Linked DNA regions of Magnetofaba australis IT-1. The protein of the gene in region 1 interacts with the protein of each later gene in a pairwise test. Links are inferred from orthologs where the notes say so. Each region holds a gene or a part of one and is shown on either strand. Other genes may lie near its edges. The genes, in order: ftsA and MAIT1_RS16665.

What was found.
Region 2: the proteins of ftsA (region 1) and MAIT1_RS16665 interact in binary tests that used the Escherichia coli proteins (3 or more experiments, as listed by UniProt). The link is inferred for Magnetofaba australis IT-1 from one-to-one orthologs.

What each region holds. Positions count from the first base shown.
Region 1 is NZ_LVJN01000015.1:395,385-404,857, forward strand. Bases 6,074-8,982 are described here. They hold ftsA (cell division protein FtsA), read right to left. Parts: upstream 8,195-8,982; coding sequence 6,953-8,194; downstream 6,074-6,952. Other genes in these bases: ftsZ (cell division protein FtsZ), read right to left, coding at 6,074-6,867; MAIT1_RS04095 (cell division protein FtsQ/DivIB), read right to left, coding at 8,441-8,982. Outside these bases: MAIT1_RS04065 (sigma-54 interaction domain-containing protein), read right to left, coding at 1-774; MAIT1_RS22700 (response regulator), read right to left, coding at 726-1,253; MAIT1_RS04070 (sensor histidine kinase), read right to left, coding at 1,250-3,550; MAIT1_RS04075 (DUF4390 domain-containing protein), read right to left, coding at 3,547-4,185; lpxC (UDP-3-O-acyl-N-acetylglucosamine deacetylase), read right to left, coding at 4,205-5,125; more of ftsZ, read right to left, coding at 5,494-6,073; more of MAIT1_RS04095, read right to left, coding at 8,983-9,163; MAIT1_RS04100 (D-alanine--D-alanine ligase family protein), read right to left, coding at 9,160-9,473. UniProt on the Escherichia coli protein: Essential cell division protein that assists in the assembly of the Z ring. May serve as the principal membrane anchor for the Z ring.
Region 2 is NZ_LVJN01000020.1:1,007,126-1,016,458, reverse strand. Bases 3,879-6,647 are described here. They hold MAIT1_RS16665 (rod shape-determining protein), read right to left. Parts: upstream 5,896-6,647; coding sequence 4,861-5,895; downstream 3,879-4,860. Other genes in these bases: glnD ([protein-PII] uridylyltransferase), read left to right, coding at 6,091-6,647; mreC (rod shape-determining protein MreC), read right to left, coding at 3,944-4,801; mreD (rod shape-determining protein MreD), read right to left, coding at 3,879-3,929. Also shown: lpxD (UDP-3-O-(3-hydroxymyristoyl)glucosamine N-acyltransferase), read right to left, coding at 1-381; rod shape-determining protein RodA, read right to left, coding at 409-1,569; mrdA (penicillin-binding protein 2), read right to left, coding at 1,607-3,433; more of mreD, read right to left, coding at 3,414-3,878; more of glnD, read left to right, coding at 6,648-8,895; MAIT1_RS16655 (class II 3-deoxy-7-phosphoheptulonate synthase), read left to right, coding at 9,032-9,333. UniProt on the Escherichia coli protein: Forms membrane-associated dynamic filaments that are essential for cell shape determination. Acts by regulating cell wall synthesis and cell elongation, and thus cell shape.

The DNA.
Region 1 (9,473 bases):
CACCTCGGCCCACAGATCGCACTCCCCGCTGGATACGGATTTGGCGCTATTCACCACTGCGCCTTCCGGGGTAATGAACTCCGGCAGATGCTCGGCGTCGATGACCCGCCCCGGCGACATGATCACCATGCGCTCCACCAGATTCTTCAATTCGCGCACATTGCCGGGCCAGTGGTACTGCGCCAGCACGTCCAGCGCCTGCGGCGAGAAGGCGCGTTCGGGCAGTCCCGCCTGCGCCTGTTGACGCAGGAAGTGGTTGACCAGCCCGGGGATATCCTCCAGCCGCTCGCGCAGGGGCGGGACATAGAGCGGCACCACATTGAGGCGATAGTAGAGGTCCTCGCGGAAGCGCCCGGCTTCGATCTCCTGGCGTAGGTCACGGTTGGTGGCGGCGATGACGCGCACATCCACCTGAATCACGCCACCGCCTACGCGCTCGATGCGCTGCTCCTGCAACAGTCGCATGATGCGCGCCTGCACCGGCAGCGACATGTCGCTGATCTCATCCAAAAACAGGGTGCCCTGGTGGCCCTGCTCCAGCAGGCCGGGTTGGGGGCCATCTTCGCCGCCCACCCCTTCGGCGGCGTGACCGAACAGCGCCGATTCGATGTGATCATCGGGGATGGCGGCGGAGTTGACCGCGATGAAGGGGCCGTCGCCGCGTTGGGAGAGGGCGTGGATGCGCCGTGCAGCGACCTCCTTGCCGGAGCCGTTTTCGCCGCTGATCAGCACCCAGCCATCGGTGGGGGCGACGCGGCGGATCTGTTCATCCAAACGTTTAAGGGGGCGGAGTCGCCCAGCATGGCGAAGTCGGACTCGACGCGGCGTTTGAGTTCGCGGTTTTCGCGTTTGAGGCGATATTCGCGAATGGCGCGGTCCAGAAGCAGCAGCACCCGCTCCAGCGAGAGCGGTTTCTCCAGGAAATCATAGGCGCCGTGACGGGTGGCCTGCACCGCAGTGTCGATAGTGCCGTGGCCCGACATCATGATCACCGGCGCGTCGGGGTTGAGGGGGTGGGGAAAATCATCAGACATCTGCTCGGGCTCTTTGATGCGCCGCAGCGTCTCGATGCCATCCATCCCCTCCATCCAGATATCCAGCAGCAGCGCCGAGACCTCGCGCTTGGCCAGCAGGCGCAGCGCCGCCTCGCCGGAGTCCGCCTCCAGCACGTTGAACGCCTCATCCTCCAGAATGCCGCGCAGACTGGTGCGGATGGACTCTTCGTCATCGACGATCAGAATGGTGTGACTCATGCGGAGAGGTCCCTCGATTCCAGCGCCGGGGTCGCCGCGCGGGGCAGAGAGACCTCCACCAATGCGCCGCCCCAACGGGACTCCTTGATGCGAATGTGGCCGTTGTGGTCCTCGACGATCTTCTTGACGATGGCCAGGCCCAGTCCGGTGCCGCGCTTTTTGGTGGTGAAGTAGGGTTCGAACACCTGATCGCGCTTCTCGGCGGGGATGCCGGGTCCGCTATCGGCCACCTGCAAGCCGACCCAACGGCCATTGTCGGCCACAAAGGTGTGGATGGCAAGATGCGCCTGGGCCTCCAGACCCGCTTCGCGGGCCTTGGCGGCGCGCTCGTCGGCGGCGGCGATGGCGTTGGCGATGAGATTGGTCAGGGCTTGTTTGATCTGGCTGGGGTCCAGGGAGATGGCGGGCATCGCCTCGGCCAGTTGCGTGGTCAGGTCAACATTACGCAACTCGGCGTCGTGCAGCTGCAGCGCCTCGCGCACGGTGACGTTGAGGTCGCCCTGTTGCAGATGCGGACGCGGCAGGCGGGCGAAGGTGGAGAACTCATCCACCAGCACTTTGAGCTCATCCACCTGCTGAATGATGCTCTCGGTGCCTTCATCCAGCACGCGCCAATCGGGCTCGCCGTCGAAATCGCGATGCAGATAGCGCCGCCGCATGCGCTGCGCCCACAGTTGGATGGGGGTGAGCGGGTTCTTGATCTCATGGGCGATGCGCCGCGCCACCTCGCTCCAGGCGCGGGATCGCTGGGCGCTGACCACCTGGGTGAGGTCATCGAAGGTGATGATGAATCCTGTGCGCGCGCTCTCCAGCGGGGTGAGGCGCACCAGCAGGGTGACGTCGCCGCCTGCGCGGGTGAACTGCGCCTGCGCCGCCAATTTGGTTTTGTTGACGGCATCGCCGGGGGCGGTGGCGTCATCATCCTGAGCCCCCTGGGCGTCCACTGCGGCCAGCAGCTTCTGCAACGGACCCAACAGCGCGCTGGGCAGCGCCTCCTCAAACGGGCGGCCAATGTGGTCGTCAGGGTTGAGCTCCAGCAGGCTGGCGGCCACCGGGTTGATCAACGCCACATCGCCCTGCAGATCGACGCTGATCACGCCGGAGGAGATGTTGCTGACGATGGCCGAGAGGAACTGCTGGCGATCCTCCAGCAGCGCGTTGGCGCCTTGGAGTTCGGTGCGGTTCTTGGCCAGACGCCGGGTCATGGCGTTGAAGGAGGAGACCAGGGTGGCCAGCTCGTCATCGCCGGTGACCGGCAGATTGACCGACAAGTCGCCCTCGGCCACGTGGCGGGTGCCCACCACCAGCTCGGTGATGGGGTCGGTGATGGAGTCGGCGATGCGGAAGCCCGACCAGCCCGCCGCCAGCACCAGCAACAGGGTGATCAGCGCCAGGGTGATGGTGTGGCTGCCGCGCAGAAGGCCATGGGAGTCGCGCAGGCGGTTATAGTCCACGTAGGTGGTTTCGATGGTCTGCATCTGCGCCAGGATCTGGCGGTCGATCCAACGTCCGGCGGAGAGGAAGTGGTCGGGCCCCAAGCGCACATAGGCGCGGGTCAGGGAGCCGGAGTCGTCGGTGGTGAGCAGCGAGTTGACGCCGCCATGGGTGAGGCTGGTGAGGTCGGGCAGGGTCTCCTGGGGCAGGTCGCCCGCCTTGGCCACGCGCACGCCGTCGTGGCGGAAGATTGCGATCTCATCCAGGCCGCGCGCCTGCCGCTCCACCTCCAGCGCGGCGCTCACCGCCTCGGCGCCCTCCAGAATCAGCGCCGAGGTGATGGCGCGGTTGCGCACCATATCTTCGGCGTCGTGGCGCACGGTGCGCTGACTCTCCAGATAATAAGCGCGAGCCACGTCCAGGGAGTGGTCCAGTGCGGTGGCCACCTGGTCGGAGAACCAGGAGTCCACCCCCTTGTTGAGCAGCTCCACCGACAGCACTGTGATCACCAGGGTCGGCAGCAGGGAGAGGGCCACGAACAGGGTGGCCATGCGCGTGCGCAGTTGCGAACCGGCCAGACGGCGGCGGCGATCCAGCCACAGGCGCGACAGATGGCGGATCACCAGGAAGCCGAAGGTGATGGCCAGGAACAGGTTGACATAGAGCAGGATCAGAAAGACTGCGCTGTAGTCGCCGCCGGTGACCGCTTCACTGCCGAACAGGCCGCGCCCCACCACCGCGGTGGCGGTGACCACGCCCATCATGAGCAACATCAACATCCAGCGGCCAACCGGGCGCTGGGGTTTGCGCGCGTTCTCCTCAATGGCGGCGCGCGTGGGGCCGAACAGATTGAGCGGACTCATGCGGCGCGATACCTCCGGATCATCAGATGGTCTTCCCGCTGGCCCAGACTGAGCCAGCGGAACAGCACGCGGAACATGCGCGACAGCCCTTCGCGCTCGCGGGTGACGCGGGTTTCAAAGCGGTAAGAGTGGGGACCGCCCGGCAGCGCCGCCGTCAGCTTCTCCACCCCCTGTGGCGGTTCGCCCAGGGCGATGAAGCGCGGATGGGTGAGAAAGCGCAGCGCTGAATCGGGGTCCGATTCGTACAGCAGCTTGGGTTGCTCCTGATCCACTGATTCGCGCATCTCGTAGCGTTGGGTGATCTTGTGCAGTTGCAGGCGACGGGTCACGGTGGTCTCCGCCAGCAGCTTGTCAGGGAGCCAGTCGCGCTGATGCAGGACGCGGAAATGGTAGGTGAGGCGAATGGGTTCGCCGCGCGCCAGCAGATCGCGGATCTGGGTGATTAGATCGTCATGCAGGGCGGTTTGGGCGTAGAGCTTGCCGCCGTTGATGGTGAGTTCGGTGGCGGCGATGAAGGCGTTCTGCTGCTGTTGGTCGCGCTGTTGCACGATGGCCAGAAACAGCAGCAACAGAGCGGCCAGAGCGATGAGAAACAGGAGCCGACGCCCCATGGATGCAACGGCGGGGGGCGTCATGGCGCGTCGGCTCCCGCTGTTAGCAGGAGAGTCCCACCGGCGCGGTGGTCAGCGCCGGAGCGGCGGCCGGGGCGTGCAGGGGTTCATTCAACTCCACGAACTCCCAGGCGTCGCGGGTGGCGGCCAGTTTGCGCAGCAATTCATTATTGAGCGCATGGCCGGAGCGCACGCCATCGAAACAGCCGATGATGGGGTGGCCCAGCAGATAGAGATCGCCGATGGCGTCCATTATCTTGTGGCGCACGAACTCGTTTTCGTAACGCAGACCGCCTTCGTTGAGGATGCGGAAATCGCCGATGGCGATGGCGTTCTCCAGCGACGCGCCCCGGGCCAGACCCATGGATTGCAGCGCTTCGACCTCTTTGAGGAAACCGAAGGTGCGCGCGCGGCTGATCTCTTTGACAAACGCCGTCTCGCTCAATTGGATCTCCGCGCCCTGACGACCCAGCATGGGGTGGTCGAAGTCCAACATGAAGCGCAGGGCGAAGCCATCGCCGGGCTCGAAACGGGCCGATTTGTCGCCCGCCTCCACGGAGATCGCCTTCTTGATGCGGATATAGCGGCGCGGCGCTTTCTGTTCGGTCAGCCCGGCGCACTGGATCAGGAATACGAAGGGGGCGGCGCTGCCATCCATGATGGGCGCTTCCGGGCCGTCCACGTCGACAAAGGCGTTGTCCACGCCCAGTCCGGCGAAGGCGGACATCAGGTGTTCGATGGTGGAGATGCTCTCGCCGCGCTCGTTGGCCAGGGTGGTGCACAGGCGGGTGTCGGAGACTTGATCGGCGTGGGCGGAGATCCAGCTATCGTCCAGATCGGTGCGATGAAATACGATGCCGCTGTTCTCGGGCGCCGGGCGCAGGGTCATATGGACCTTTTCACCACTGTGGAGGCCGATGCCGGTGCAACGAATCGTATTTTTCAGCGTGCGTTGAAAGACCATGGCTCTATCCATTCTCGCGGATGCGCCGTTGGATGGCGTGGCCTGGTCGGGGTCGCCATCGTCGGCTTGTGACGCCTTTACGCCAAAATCCTGAACAGGGATCGTCGACATTCCGACAATCTCCTGCCGCTCCCAGGGGGATTGGCGCTGCTGAGTCACAAGCATGCATAAAGCGTGCTATTTTATGTTAACTACACTATTTTCTCACGCTCACAATATCAGGAAACACTGATTATCGAATGGATTGCAACGAAAAAGTTCCCGGAGATTGGGAAGAGCGTGGGGGAAAAACGGTCATACTGGGGATTTCCCGTCGCGCGGTCAAGCAAATTCTCGGCTCGCCGCGCGACGGGAAACGCTCCCAAAGGTCAGTCCATCTGCCGACGCAGGAAGGTGGGGACGTCGAAATCCTGCTCGTTATTGTCGCTCATTTCATTGCGATTGACCTTGATGTCGCTCATCTGCGGACGACGGCGACCCGGACGGTTGCTGCGCAGCTCATGCACGCCCGCTTGATCGGCGCCCTGGTTGGGCATTTCGAACTCGGCGGGGGTGGGCAGAGTATAGGCTTGGGGAGCCTCAGCGGCGGGAGCGGCAGGCTGTTGCTGGGCCACGGGCGCCTGCGGCTGCTGGGTCTGCACGTTGTGGGTCATGCCCGAGGCGGGCTGCGGCTGATTGTATTTTTGATTCAGGTGCGCGTTCATGGCGGCTTGGCGCTGGGCCACGGCCTGGGGCAGAGGCTGCACGTTGGCGGCCTGGGCGTTGGGGAAGGCCAGCTGCTCGGCCTTGCCGATGCCGGTGGCCACCACGGTCACGCGCACGCTGTCCTCCATGCGTTCGTCGAGCACCGCGCCAAACACGATGTTGGCGTCTTCGTGGGCCAGATCGCGCACCACAGAAGCGGCTTCGTCGATCTCCTGCAGGGCCATGTTGTAGCCGCCGGTGATGTTGATCAGCACGCCGCGGGCGCCCTGGATGGTGACATCGTCCAGCAGCGGGCTGGAGATGGCGTTGGTGGCCGCTTCCAGCGCACGGGAGTCTCCGGTGGCTTCGGCCGCGCCCATCATCGCTTGGCCCATCTCCTCCATCACCGTGCGCACGTCGGCGAAGTCCACGTTGATGAGGCCGGGGATGGTGATCAGGTCGGTGATGCCGCGCACTGCTTGATGCAGCACGTCGTCGGCTTTGCGGAAGGCTTCGATCATGGTGGTGTTCTTGCCCACCACCGACAGCAGCTTCTGATTGGGGATAGCGATCACGGTGTCCACGTGTTCGCGCAGCATGTCCAGACCCTCATCGGCGAAGCGCATGCGCTTTTTGCCTTCGAAGTGGAACGGCTTGGTCACCACCGCCACGGTGAGGATGCCCATCTCTTTGGCGGTTTTGGCGATGATGGGGGCTGCGCCGGTGCCGGTGCCGCCGCCCATGCCGGCGGTGATGAACACCATGTCGGAGTCCGTTAGCGCTTCTCTGATGCGCTCTTCGGATTCACGCGCGGCGTTCATGCCCACTTCGGGCTTGGCGCCAGCGCCCAGGCCGCGAGTGACCTCGGCGCCGATCTGAATGCGGGTGGTCGCCAGGTTGCGCTGCAGCGCCTGGGCGTCGGTGTTGCAAACGATAAACTCCACGCCCTCGAGTTGGGCCTGGATCATGTTGTTCACGGCGTTGCCGCCGCCGCCGCCGACGCCGACGACCTTGATACGGGCGTCCATTTCGTCCGTGTGTGCAAACTCAAAGTTCATTTTCTTCCCCCTATGCCCGACCCGGCAAGTCTGCGCTGACCTGTGAATTGATTTTTGTGACTGCGAAATTTCTTGTTTGCTGCTTTTAGAATGCGCCGTTGAACCAATTGCGCATGCGCTGCAACACCGAAGCGGCCCCCCCGGTATGCTCCGGGTCGTAGCCGATTCGGGACGCGTCCCGACTGAATCGGTTGGCGTATTGCACCAGCCCCACGGCCGTAGAGTAGACCGGGCTGGAGACCACATCGGTGAGTCCGCCGAACCCTTGCGGGGGGCCGCGACGCACCGGCTTGTTGAAGACCTCTTCGGCCAATTCGGCCACGCCCTGGGTAATGGAGGCGCCGCCGGTCAAAACAATGCCCGCCGCAATCTGATCCTCAAATCCGGAGCGGACGATTTCGCGCTGCACCAGAGTGAACAACTCCTCGACGCGCGGTTCAATGATTTCCGCCAGGATGTGGCGCGCCAGTTGACGCGGCTGGCGGTCGCCAATGCTGGGCACTTCGATGGTCTCTTCGGGGTTGACCAGAGAGGCCAGGGCGCAGCCGTATTTGCGTTTGAGCTGTTCGGCTTCGCGGGTGGGGGTGCGCAGCCCCACGGCGATGTCGTTGGTCATATGCTCGCCGCCGATGGCCAGCACGGCGGTGTGTTTGATGTGGCCGTCGGCGAAGATGGCGATGTCGGTGGTGCCGCCGCCGATATCCAGCAGGCAGACGCCCAGCTCTTTTTCATCCGAGGTCAGGCAGGCTTCGGAGGAGGCCAGTTGCTCGAGGATGATGTCGCCCACGTCCAGGCCACAGCGGTTGGCGCACTTGATGATGTTTTGCGCCGAGGCCACCGCGCCGGTGACGATGTGCACCCGCGCCTCCAGGCGCACGCCGGACATGCCCAGGGGCTCCTTGATGCCGTCCTGGCCATCGAGGATGTACTCCTGCGGAATGATGTGCAGAATCTCGCGATCCATGGGGATGTTCTGCGCCCGTGCGGCGTCCAGCACCCGTTGGATGTCGTTATGGGTGACTTCGCCCTCTTTGGTGGCGACCACGCCATTGGAGTTGGTGCTGCTGATGTGGGCTCCGGCGATGCCGGCGTAGACCATATTGATCTCCACGCCCGCCATCACTTCAGCCTCTTCCACCGCCATGCGCATGGATTCGACGGTGGAGTCGATATCGATCACCACGCCTTTGCGCAGACCGCGTGAGGGGTGAGCGCCCAGGCCAATGATATCCACCCGCCCGTCCGGCTGCACGTCGGCGACGATGCAGCAGATCTTGGTGGTGCCGATATCCAAGCCAATGATGAGGTTTTGGTCGTTTCTGGCCATATTCCATCCAGCCGGGGGTTGCTCGATCGCTCTTTAGAAAAGCATGAAAAGCGGCGCGACAAAAGCGTTAAAGAACTTTTTGCGAGCTGTCGATCAATCCCGGTCTATGACTCCGCGTCAATGGTGTGATCCCCGTCCCACGTCCCAGTGCGTGGGGGCCATCCTGCAATCCCTTGTCAGGCCAAAGTTTGCGCAATGCGCAATCGCTGGCGCGGCCCAAGCCAGCGTGATCCGACGAGCGGTGGATTAGCCGGTGCGTGGACCGGACTCCTCCTTCTCCAACGGGCGCACCGCTGCGCGTCCCGCCACCCGCAGATCCACCTGCCGGATCCGCCGATCCAGTATTCTGTACCGATTCTGCAAGGCGTTCAACAGCTTCAATTCACTTTCCAACCGATTCGACAACAAAAGGCGCACTCCTTCGCGGGTATACAGCACCCAGCGGCCGCCGGGCAGAGCGGTGACTTCGGACAATCGGGTTTTGAGCCAGGGGCGCTCTTCCAGCGCCGTCATGAACTGGGTGACGCGCTCGGGACGCTCATTGGGGGCGCTGAAATCGTCGGTGATCACCGGCAGAATCAGCGGGTCGCCGGGTTCGGCGGCCTTGATGCGGCGCCCGGCTTCATCCAGCAGATAGAGGGTTTCGCCTTCGCGGCTCATACACAGCGCGCGTTTTTCGGTGAGGTTGATGTCCAGCGTGCTGGGGAAGCGGCGCGACACTTGCGCCTCCTTCACCCACGGACGCTCCAGCAGCGCGGTGCGCAGCGCAATGGGGTCGATGCGCAGCATGTTGCGGGCTTTATCGATGCCCAATGCGCTGACGGTCGCCTCCACATCGGTGTGTAGCGCGCCCTCGATGCGAATCTCCTGCAGCGGGAAGCGACCCGGCGCGTGGGCGGCCTGCCAGCCGAATACGGCGGCGGCGGCCAGTACGATGAACAGCGCGCCGATGAGGGTGGAGCGGGTCATGCGCGGCTCCAGGCCGAGGCCAGAATGCGCTCGGCCAGCTCATCGAAGGGGATGCCGGCGGCGGCGGCGGATTGCGGCGCCAGACTCAGTTCGGTGAGGCCCGGGATGGTGTTGGCTTCCAGCAGCCAGGGGGCGTCGTCGGCGTCGAGCATGAAGTCGACCCGCGCCAGTCCGTGGCAGCCTAGGGCGTGATACGCCGCTACGCCGATTTCGCCCACGCGCCGGGCCACGGCCTCATCCAGGCCGGGGGGCGGAATCAGATACTCGGTGCAGCCCTTGGTGTACTTGTTGCGGTAGTCGTAGAAGCCCT
Region 2 (9,333 bases), on another replicon or contig:
GCCGATGACCACCCGCGCGCCGATCACCGCGCCGGGGCCCACGCGCACGTTGGCGCCCAGTTGCGCCGACGGGTCGATAGCGCCCGCCGGGGAGATGTCGGCGGGAGACTGAAACGGGACCATTCCCAGCAGTTCGCCAGCGCGCGCCAGATCCAACGCCGGAACCGGCGTAATCAGCGCGCTGCGCCCGGCCAGATGGGGTTTGAGCTTGTCGGGAATCGCCACCACGGCGTCGGCGGGCAACGGCGTAAGCCAGCGCTTCTCTTGGGCGAAGGTGAGCGCGTCCGGGGCGGGATCCTGCGCCGGGGTGATGCGCGTAATCTCGCGATCCTCCCCCTCCCACGCCAGCGACAGCGCCTCGGCGATGTGTGACAGCTTCATGCTCTCCCCTTCCCCGCGCCCATGGCGCTAGACGCCGCCCCCGCTCATGGGTTTGGCGTGGATATTAATATGCGCCAGAAGCCCCATGGCGATCATAATGGTCAACATGGAGCTGCCGCCGTAGCTGACCAGCGGCAATGGAATGCCCACCACCGGCAGCAATCCAATCACCATGCCGATATTGATCACCACCTGCAACCCCACCATGGCGGTTAAACCGGTGGCCGCCAGCATGCCGAAGCGATTGCGCGCATTCAAGGCGATATGCAGCCCACGCGCGATAATCAGACCATACAACCCCAGCAGCCCCAGCGCGCCGATAAAGCCCCACTCCTCGGCCAACACCGAGAAGATGAAGTCGGTATGACGCTCGGGTAGAAAGTCCAAGCGATTCTGACTCCCCGCCAGAAAACCCTTGCCCACAATGCCGCCAGAGCCCACGGCGATTTTGGATTGAATGATATGGTAGCCCGCCCCCAGCGGATCCTCCTCCGGCGAAAACAGGGTCATCACCCGGCGGCGCTGGTAGTCGTGCAGCCCCTGCCACAGCAGCGGCGCGGCGGCGGCGGCGGCCAGCGCGCCGCCAATGAGGATGCGCCACGGCAGTCCGGCAACAAAGATCACCACCCCGCCCGCCGCCGCCACCGCCAGCGCGGTGCCCAGGTCGGGCTGTTTGAGGATCAGCGCCATGGGCAGCGCCAGCATCAGCAGCGGCGGCCAGATTTCGCGCCAGCCGAAACGCTTGATGGCGCCGCGATCATGGAAGTAGCGCGCCAACGCCAGCACCAGCGCCACCTTCATCAACTCCGACGGCTGCAGGCGCACCACCCCCAGATCGAGCCAGCGCCGCGCGCCCATGCCGATCACCCCGGAGAGGAACACCACCACCAGCAGCACCACCACCAGCAGATAGAGGGTATAGGCGTGGCGGCGATAGAACTTCTCGCCGGAGAAGGCGATAAGCAGCATCAGGACAAACGCCACCGCCACCCGCACGCCCTGTTTGATCAACATCTGACTGCTCTCGCCGCCGCCCACCGCCGAATAGAGCACCAGCAGCCCGACGGCGACGATGAGCAGCAGCGTAATCAACAAGCCCCAGGGAAAGCGATAGAGGCGCTCCTGCAAGCTGCTGGTTGGCTCGGCCTGGGTCAAAGGCGCGCTGCGTTTACCGCTGTTTGCGCTCATACCCCGCCCCTCCCCAGCTGTTGCGCACAGGTCGTATTCATAACGCGCGCCGCTCCCACCACTGCTTGCGGCGGGCGAAGTGGCCATCCATCACCTGTTTCACCACCGGCGCCGCCACCGAGCCGCCGCCGCCGCCATGCTCCACCACCGCCGCGATGGCCAGCACCGGATCGTCCGCCGGGGCGTAAGAGACATACAGGGCGTGATCGCGCAGGGTCGGGTCGTCATCCTTGATGATCTTGCCTGAGGCCTCGCGCTTGTGCCGCACCACCTGAGAGGTGCCGGTCTTGCCGCCTGCGCGCACCAGCTCCGGGCGTCCGTTATGGGCGGTGCCGCGGGCGCCGTGCACCACCTCCTCCAAGGCCTCCTTGACGAACGCCAGATCCTCGGGCCGCAAGCGGGTGTGGCGCAGCACCTGCGGCTCGCGCCCACGCGCCGGACGCACCAGCGTCGGCTTGTAGAGCACGCCGCCATTGGCCACCGCCGCCATCATGTTGGCCAGTTGCAGCGGCGTGGCCAGATTATAGCCCTGACCAATGGCGCTGATCAGCGTTTCGCCGGGGAACCAGATCTTACCCAGATTGGCCTTTTTCCACTCCCGCGACGGGTTGATGCCGCGCCGCTCGCCGCCCAGCGCAATGCCGCTTTGGCGACCGAATCCCAGGCGGTCGGCCATATCGTGAATGGTGTCGATGCCAAGCTTTTCGGCCACCCGATAGAAGTAGACGTCACACGATTGCGCCATGGCCTGCTTGAGATTGACTGAACCATGGCCGCCGCGCCGCCAGCAGTGAAAACGGTGATCATGGCGCGTCAGATGGCCGCCGCAGAAGAGTTTCTCATGGGGCGAAATTTTGCCCGACTCCAGCGCCGCCAGCGCCACCACGATCTTGAAGGTGGAGCCAGGCGGGTAGCGCCCCTGCACCGCCTTGTTGGAGAGCGGGCGGAATGGGTCGGTGATCAGCTCGCGCCACTCGTCGCTGCGAAACCCTTCGATGAAGCGGTTGGGGTCGTACGAGGGCGAACTGGCCATGGCCAGCACCTCGCCATTGCGCGGGTCCAGCGCCACCACCGCGCCGGAGTTCTCCCCCAACGCCGCTTCGGCGTCTCGCTGCAGATCCAGATCGATGGTGAGGGTCAGATCGCGCCCCTGATCGGGCTCGCGCCGGGCCAGCTCGCGCACCCGCCGACCGATGGCGTTGACCTCCATTTCGCGCACCCCTTCGTGGCCGCGCAACTGGGTCTCAAATGCGCGCTCGATGCCGGTCTTGCCGATCAAATCGCCTGCGCGATAGCGAAAGTTGGGGAAGCGCTTGCGGTCGCGTTCGGTCACTTCGCCCAGGTAGCCCAGCACGTGGGCCAGCAGCGCGCCATGGGGATAGTGGCGCCGCGCTTGGGCCTGAATCTCCACTCCGGGCAATTCATGAATGCGGGTTTCAATGCGGCTGAGTTCGGACCATGACAGGTGGGATTTGATCTTCAGCGGCAGAAAGGCGCGTTGACGTTTGGCCTGTTTGAGGACCTGTTCGATCTGCTCGTCACTGAGTTCCGTGATCTGACGGATACGCCCCACCAGCTCGCTCACCGGCCCGCTGATTTCGGGAATCGCCACCAAGCGGTAGTTGGGGCTGTTCTCCACCAGCATGCGCTCAAAGCGATCGAATACGCGTCCGCGCGGGGCCGGCAGCGGCTGCAGGCTGATGCGGTTGTTCTCGGCCAGATCGCGATAGGCGCCGCCGCGCAACACCTGCAAATTGAACAGGCGTCCGATCAACACGGCGAACAAACCGGCGGCGCCGACCCCCAAGGTCAACACCCGGCGGCGCGCATCCACGCGGAAGCGTTCATGATCGTCTTCCAGCACCCGGCGTCTCCTCCAACCATGTGCGGTGCAGATGAATCAGCCCCGCCACCACCAGCGGCGCGCACAGCGCCGTGCTGATCACCCGACCGGCCACCAGATCCCAGCGCGCCCAGCCCTGTTGCAGCGGCAGCAGCGTGACCCACTGCACCAACTGCTCACCGGCGCCCAGCAGCGCCACCACCGGTAGCAAAAACAGAAAATCGGTGGCCCGCAGACGCGCGCCAAAGTAGCTGATGGGCAGAATGAACAGCGTCTTGCTGAACGCGTTGAGCCCCAGCGGCGCGCCGCTGACCATATCGATGAGCAGACCGATCAGAAACGCCAGCAGAGGACCGCACAGGTCGGGACGATAGAGCCGCCAGTAGAAGAGACACAACAGCGCCAGATCGGGCCGGAACACCGACCATGCGCGCCACGGCAGGGCAAGCTCCTGAATGGCCACCGCCAGAATCAGCGTCAACGCCGGGATCCAGCGGCTGAGAGAAGCCAGAATCACCGCCTCACCCCGGCCTACTGGGCCGCCAGGCGGTCATCAGGCAGCGTGGCGGGGGTGAGCAGACGCACCTCTTCCAGACGGTCGAAATCCGCAATGGGTTTGACCCAGGCGGTTTGGAACAGCCCCGCCTTGACGCTCTGCAGCGACACCACATGGCCCACCGCCAACTCCTTGGGAAACACGCCGCCGCTGCCGGAGGTGATGATCAGATCGCCCGCCTCCAGGTCCGCCTCGCGGGCGACGAACTCCAGCCGCAGCAGACGATCATTGGCCCCCGCGGCCATGGCCTTGATGCGCGAACGCTGCGCCATCACCGGCACCCGCGAGTTGACGTCCAGAATCGACAGCACCAGGCTGTGTTTCTCGCCCAACTGGATCACGCGCCCCACCAGGCCGCGCGCGCCCATCACCACGCTATCGAGAGCGGCGCCGCTGTCGCGACCGGCGTTGATCATCAGGGAGTGGGCGAAGGCCGAGGAGGAGTCGCCGATCACCCGCGCGGCCAGTTTGCCATACAGCGGGTCGGCTGGCATGCTCAGCAGCTCTTTGAGGCGCTGGTTCTCGCGCCGCAACTCCTCGGCGCGCAGCTGCAGCGGCGCCATGCGCGCCAGTTCGCGCTTGAGGCGGCGATTCTCGGCGTCCAGCGCCATCAGGTCATCGATGCGCTCGCCCGCCGCGCGGGTCGCCTCCACCGGCGACAGGATCAGCCGTTGCAGACCGCCCATAATATCCAAAACCAGGGATTGTGCGGAGTTCATGCCCTGCTGATCGCCCGGACGCACCGACAGCATCAGGAACAGCGCCACCAGCATCAGCACAAAGGCGGCGAGACCTTGGCGATACTCTTTGATGAGGGTGAGCAGGGGCAGCATGGTTCACTCCCCAACCGGGGGTGACGCAACATGTGGGGCGCCCATGAGCGGACGCTCCGTCAGCGGTCCATGAGGATATCGGACATGGCGTCCAACTCCTCCAGGGCGCGCCCGGAGCCCATCACCACGCAGGAGAGCGGGTCTTCGGCGATGATCACCGGCAGGCCGGTCTCCTCGGCCAACAACTTGTCCAGACCGCGCAACAGCGCGCCGCCGCCGGTGAGCACGATGCCGCGATCGACGATATCGGCGGCCAGTTCCGGCGGGGTGCGCTCCAGCGCCATGCGCACGCCCTCAACGATGGCGTTGATGGGCTCGGCCAAGGCGTCCATAATCTCCGGGTCGGAGATCACCTGATGCTTGGGCACGCCATTGACCAGATCGCGCCCCTTGACCTCCACTTCGATGCGCTCCTCCATGGGGAACGCCGAGCCGACGTTGATTTTGATCATCTCGGCGGTGCCTTCGCCGATGAGCAGGGAGTACTTGCGGCGCACGTGGGCCACGATGGCCTCGTCCATTTTGTCGCCGCCCACGCGGATGGAGCGCGAATAGACGATGCCGCCCAGGGAGATGATGGCCACCTCGGTGGTGCCGCCGCCCACGTCCACCACCATGCAGCCGGTGGCGTCGGTCACCGGCAGGCCCGCGCCGATGGCCGCCGCCATGGGCTCTTCGATCAGGAACACCTCGCGCGCGCCGGCGCGGTCCGCCGAATCGCGAATGGCGCGGCGCTCCACCGGCGTGGCCCCGTAGGGCACGCAGACGATGATGCGCGGCGAGGAGAGAAACTTGCGTTTGTGAACTTTATCAATAAAGTGCTTGAGCATCGCCTCGGTGACGACGAAGTCGGCGATCACGCCGTCGCGCATGGGGCGCGTGGCGACGATATTGCCGGGAGTGCGCCCCAACATGCGCTTGGCTTCGTTGCCCACCGCCAGCACTTTGCGCCCGTTGCGGGAACTATCGTGGATCGCAACAACCGAAGGCTCTGACAGCACCACGCCCTGGCCGCGCACATAGACCAGGGTGTTGGCCGTGCCCAGATCGACGGCCATATCAGAGGAGAACAACCCCAGAAGCTTGCTGAACATGCGTTATGACCCTTGGTCCAGGTAGTATCGATCACGCCGTTGCGGCCTGCAGGCCGCGTGCGATCCATTTGCTCACATTGGGGCATCCGTCACAGGTGGCGATCCGCCTCAAAAAAAGGCACTCTACACGCTGTTTGAGCCCCCATCAACCGTTGTCGCCACGCCCTTTGCGGCGGGCTTTCAGGAATCCGCTCCGTGCCCTTGACCCACACCGACCCCTGCGCTGAAGACATCGACGTGAGCGCCTTCGATCGCGCTCTGGAGCCCTACTTGGCCGATGCCGCCGCCGACCCGTTCACCGGGCCTGCGCGTCAAGAACTCGTCACGCTGTTCCAAACCGCGCTCACCGAAGGGCGCGAGGAGCTGCATCAACAGCATCTGGACGGAGCCAAAGGGCGCCATATCATCAAGAGCCACACCCTGTTGATGGACGCCGTGCTGCAGCGTCTGCACCGACTGCTCAACCACGCCGATGGCGCCGACCCGGACAAACCCGGCTTTGCGCTGATGGCCACCGGCGGCTACGGCCGCGCCGAGTTGGCCCCCTTCTCCGATGTCGACCTGCTGTTTCTGCTGGGGGAAACCGAGAGCGAATCCCTCAATAAACGGATTGAACGCGCCCTCTACTTCCTGTGGGACCTGGGGCTCGACCTGGGCCATGCGGTGCGCTCACTGGATGAATGCATGGAGCAGGCCAGCCGCGAGGTGGAGATCCGCACCTCCCTGCTTGAATCGCGGTTTCTGGCCGGGGATCAGTCTCTTTTCAAGACCTTCCTCGACCACTTCGCCGGCGCCGTGCTGGAGAACCCCGAGGTGTTCCTGGAGGATAAGATCACCGAACAGCGTCAACGTCATGAACGCTTCGGCAATTCGCTGTTCTATCTGGAGCCCAATATCAAGGAGAACCCCGGCGGCCTGCGCGACATCCACACCTTCTTCTGGATCGCCAAGTACCGCTACCGGGTGGAGTTGGTCAAGGAGCTGCTGCCGCGTGGATTGATCACCGAGGAGGAGTATCGCGCCTTCAACCGCTGCCGCGAGTTCTTCTGGCGCGTGCGCAACGCCCTGCACTACCGCGCCGGTCGCCGCGACGACCGCCTCACCTTCAACCATCAGGTGGAGATCGCCAAAGAGTTCGGCTACAAGGATCGCCCCGGCATGGCTGCGGTGGAGCAGTTCATGCGCCGCTACTATCAGGCCGCCAAGCAGGTGAGCAACCTCTCCCAGGTGTTCCTGCAGATCTACCAGGAGGAGCACGTCACCAACACCCTGGATGGCGATCCGGTGGAGGATTGCTTCGTCCTCAAGGGCGGCAAAATGACCATCACCCACCCCACCGCGTTCCTGGAGAAACCGGCGCGCCTGATGGGGCTGTTCGAGATCTCCCAACGCATGGAGAAGAGCGTCCACCCCGACGCCATGCGCCTGGTGACGCAGAACCTGGGGTTGGTGGACCAGAATTTCCGCCGCGACGCGGAGGTCGCCGCACTGTTTTTGCAACTGCTCAACGGCCACCACGCGGTGGCCTGGGTGCTGCGCAAAATGAACATCTGCGGTCTGTTGGGGCGCTACCTGCCGGAGTTCGGCCGCATCATCGGCCAGACTCAGCACGACCTGTTCCACGTCTACACCGTGGATGAACACACCATCCTGGCGGTGGAGGAGCTGCGCAACATCAAAGCGGGCAAGCTGGAGAATGAACTGCCCATCAGCACGGTGCTGATGACCGATCTGCGCCGCCCGGTGATCCTCTACCTGGGGGTGCTGTTCCACGATGTGGCCAAAGGGCGCGGCGGCCAGCATGAGATCAAGGGCGCCGCCATCGCCCGCGAGGTGTGCCCGCGCCTGGGACTGGATGCGCGCGACACCGAACAGGTGGCGTGGCTGGTGGAGAAGCATCTGATCTTTTCGCGCACCGCCTTCCAGCGCGACCTCAACGATCCGCAAACGGTGCTCAGCTTCGCCCGCGAGATGGGCAACATCCGCAATCTGGATCTGCTGCTGCTGCTCACCGTGGCCGATATCCGCGCGGTGGGGCCCAATGTGTGGAACGGCTGGAAGGCCAATCTGCTGCGCCGCCTCTACAACGTCGCCGCCAAGGTGATCAACCGCGGCCTGTTCACCCCCGAGGATATCGCCACCCTGGCCGAGGAGCAGCGCCAGACCGCCCTGGTCCTCTTCTCCAAACACGATGTCAGCGAAGAAGACGCGCGAGCCTACATGGCGCGCTTCTACAACGACTATTTCCTCGGCTTCGACGCCGAGGACATCCTGGAGCACTATCTGGCCCTGCGCGAGACTGCTGGCGAACCGCTCACGGTGAGCTTCCGCGACAATCCGGAAACCGGCGCCACCGATGTGCTGATCCACACCCAGGACCACCCGGGTCTGATTGAGCGCATCTCCGGCGGGCTGGCGGCGGCCTCGGCCAGCATTCTGTCGGTCAACGCCAACACCACCAAGGATGGCATGGCGCTGGACATCTTCATCATCCAGGACGCCATGGACCGCCCCATCAAGAACGAGGAGAAGCGCCAGAACATCAAGCGCACCCTCGAACGCATTCTCTTTGGCCATACCCTGCCTGAAGAGGAGATCGGCATTCCCAAGCACAAAGAGCCCAAAGCCGACAGCTTCGTGGTGCCCACCCACATTGAGTGGGACAACGACTACTCCGACCTCTACACGGTGCTGGAGATCGGCACGAAAAACCGTTTCGGCCTGCTCTACACCATCACCCATGAGTTGATGCTGCAGGGCGCGCAGATCAGCAGCGCCAAGTGCGCCACCTACGGCGAACGGGTGATCGACGTGTTCTATATCAAGGACATGTTCGGCTTGAAATTGGGGCATGAGAAACTGCGCCGTCTGCGCGCGGGCATTCTGGAGAGCATCGAGCGCCTGGAGCAGCAGGCCCATGATGAGGGCGGCGGCGCGCTGGGCGGGAGCCTGCCCCACGCGCCCCACGCGAAAACGCCGCAAGAGAACTGGAGCGATTGAGGGGGTAGCGAAAATCGCCCATTCCGGGCTATAATCCCCGGCTCAACGCAATTTGACCCACGCCCTGCGCGCAATCATCGCACGCCGGGACGTGTCAACTCGCCTCCCGCAGAGGCGCGCAATAAGGAAGTCCGCCGTGGCCGATTCCAAACCCTGGAGCCCCGACTCCTGGAAACAGCGCACCGCCCACCAGCAACCCGACTGGCCCGATCGCGGCGCGTTGGATCAAACCTTCCGCAATCTCAGCAGCTATCCGCCGCTGGTGTTTGCCGGCGAAGTGCGCGCGCTCTCCGACCATTTGGCCAAAGTGGCCCAGGGCAAGGCGTTCCTGCTGCAGGGCGGCGACTGCGCCGAATCCTTCAGCGACTTCCGCGCCGACGCCATCCGCGACAAACTCAAAGTGCTGCTGCAGATGGCGGTGATCCTCACCTATGGCGG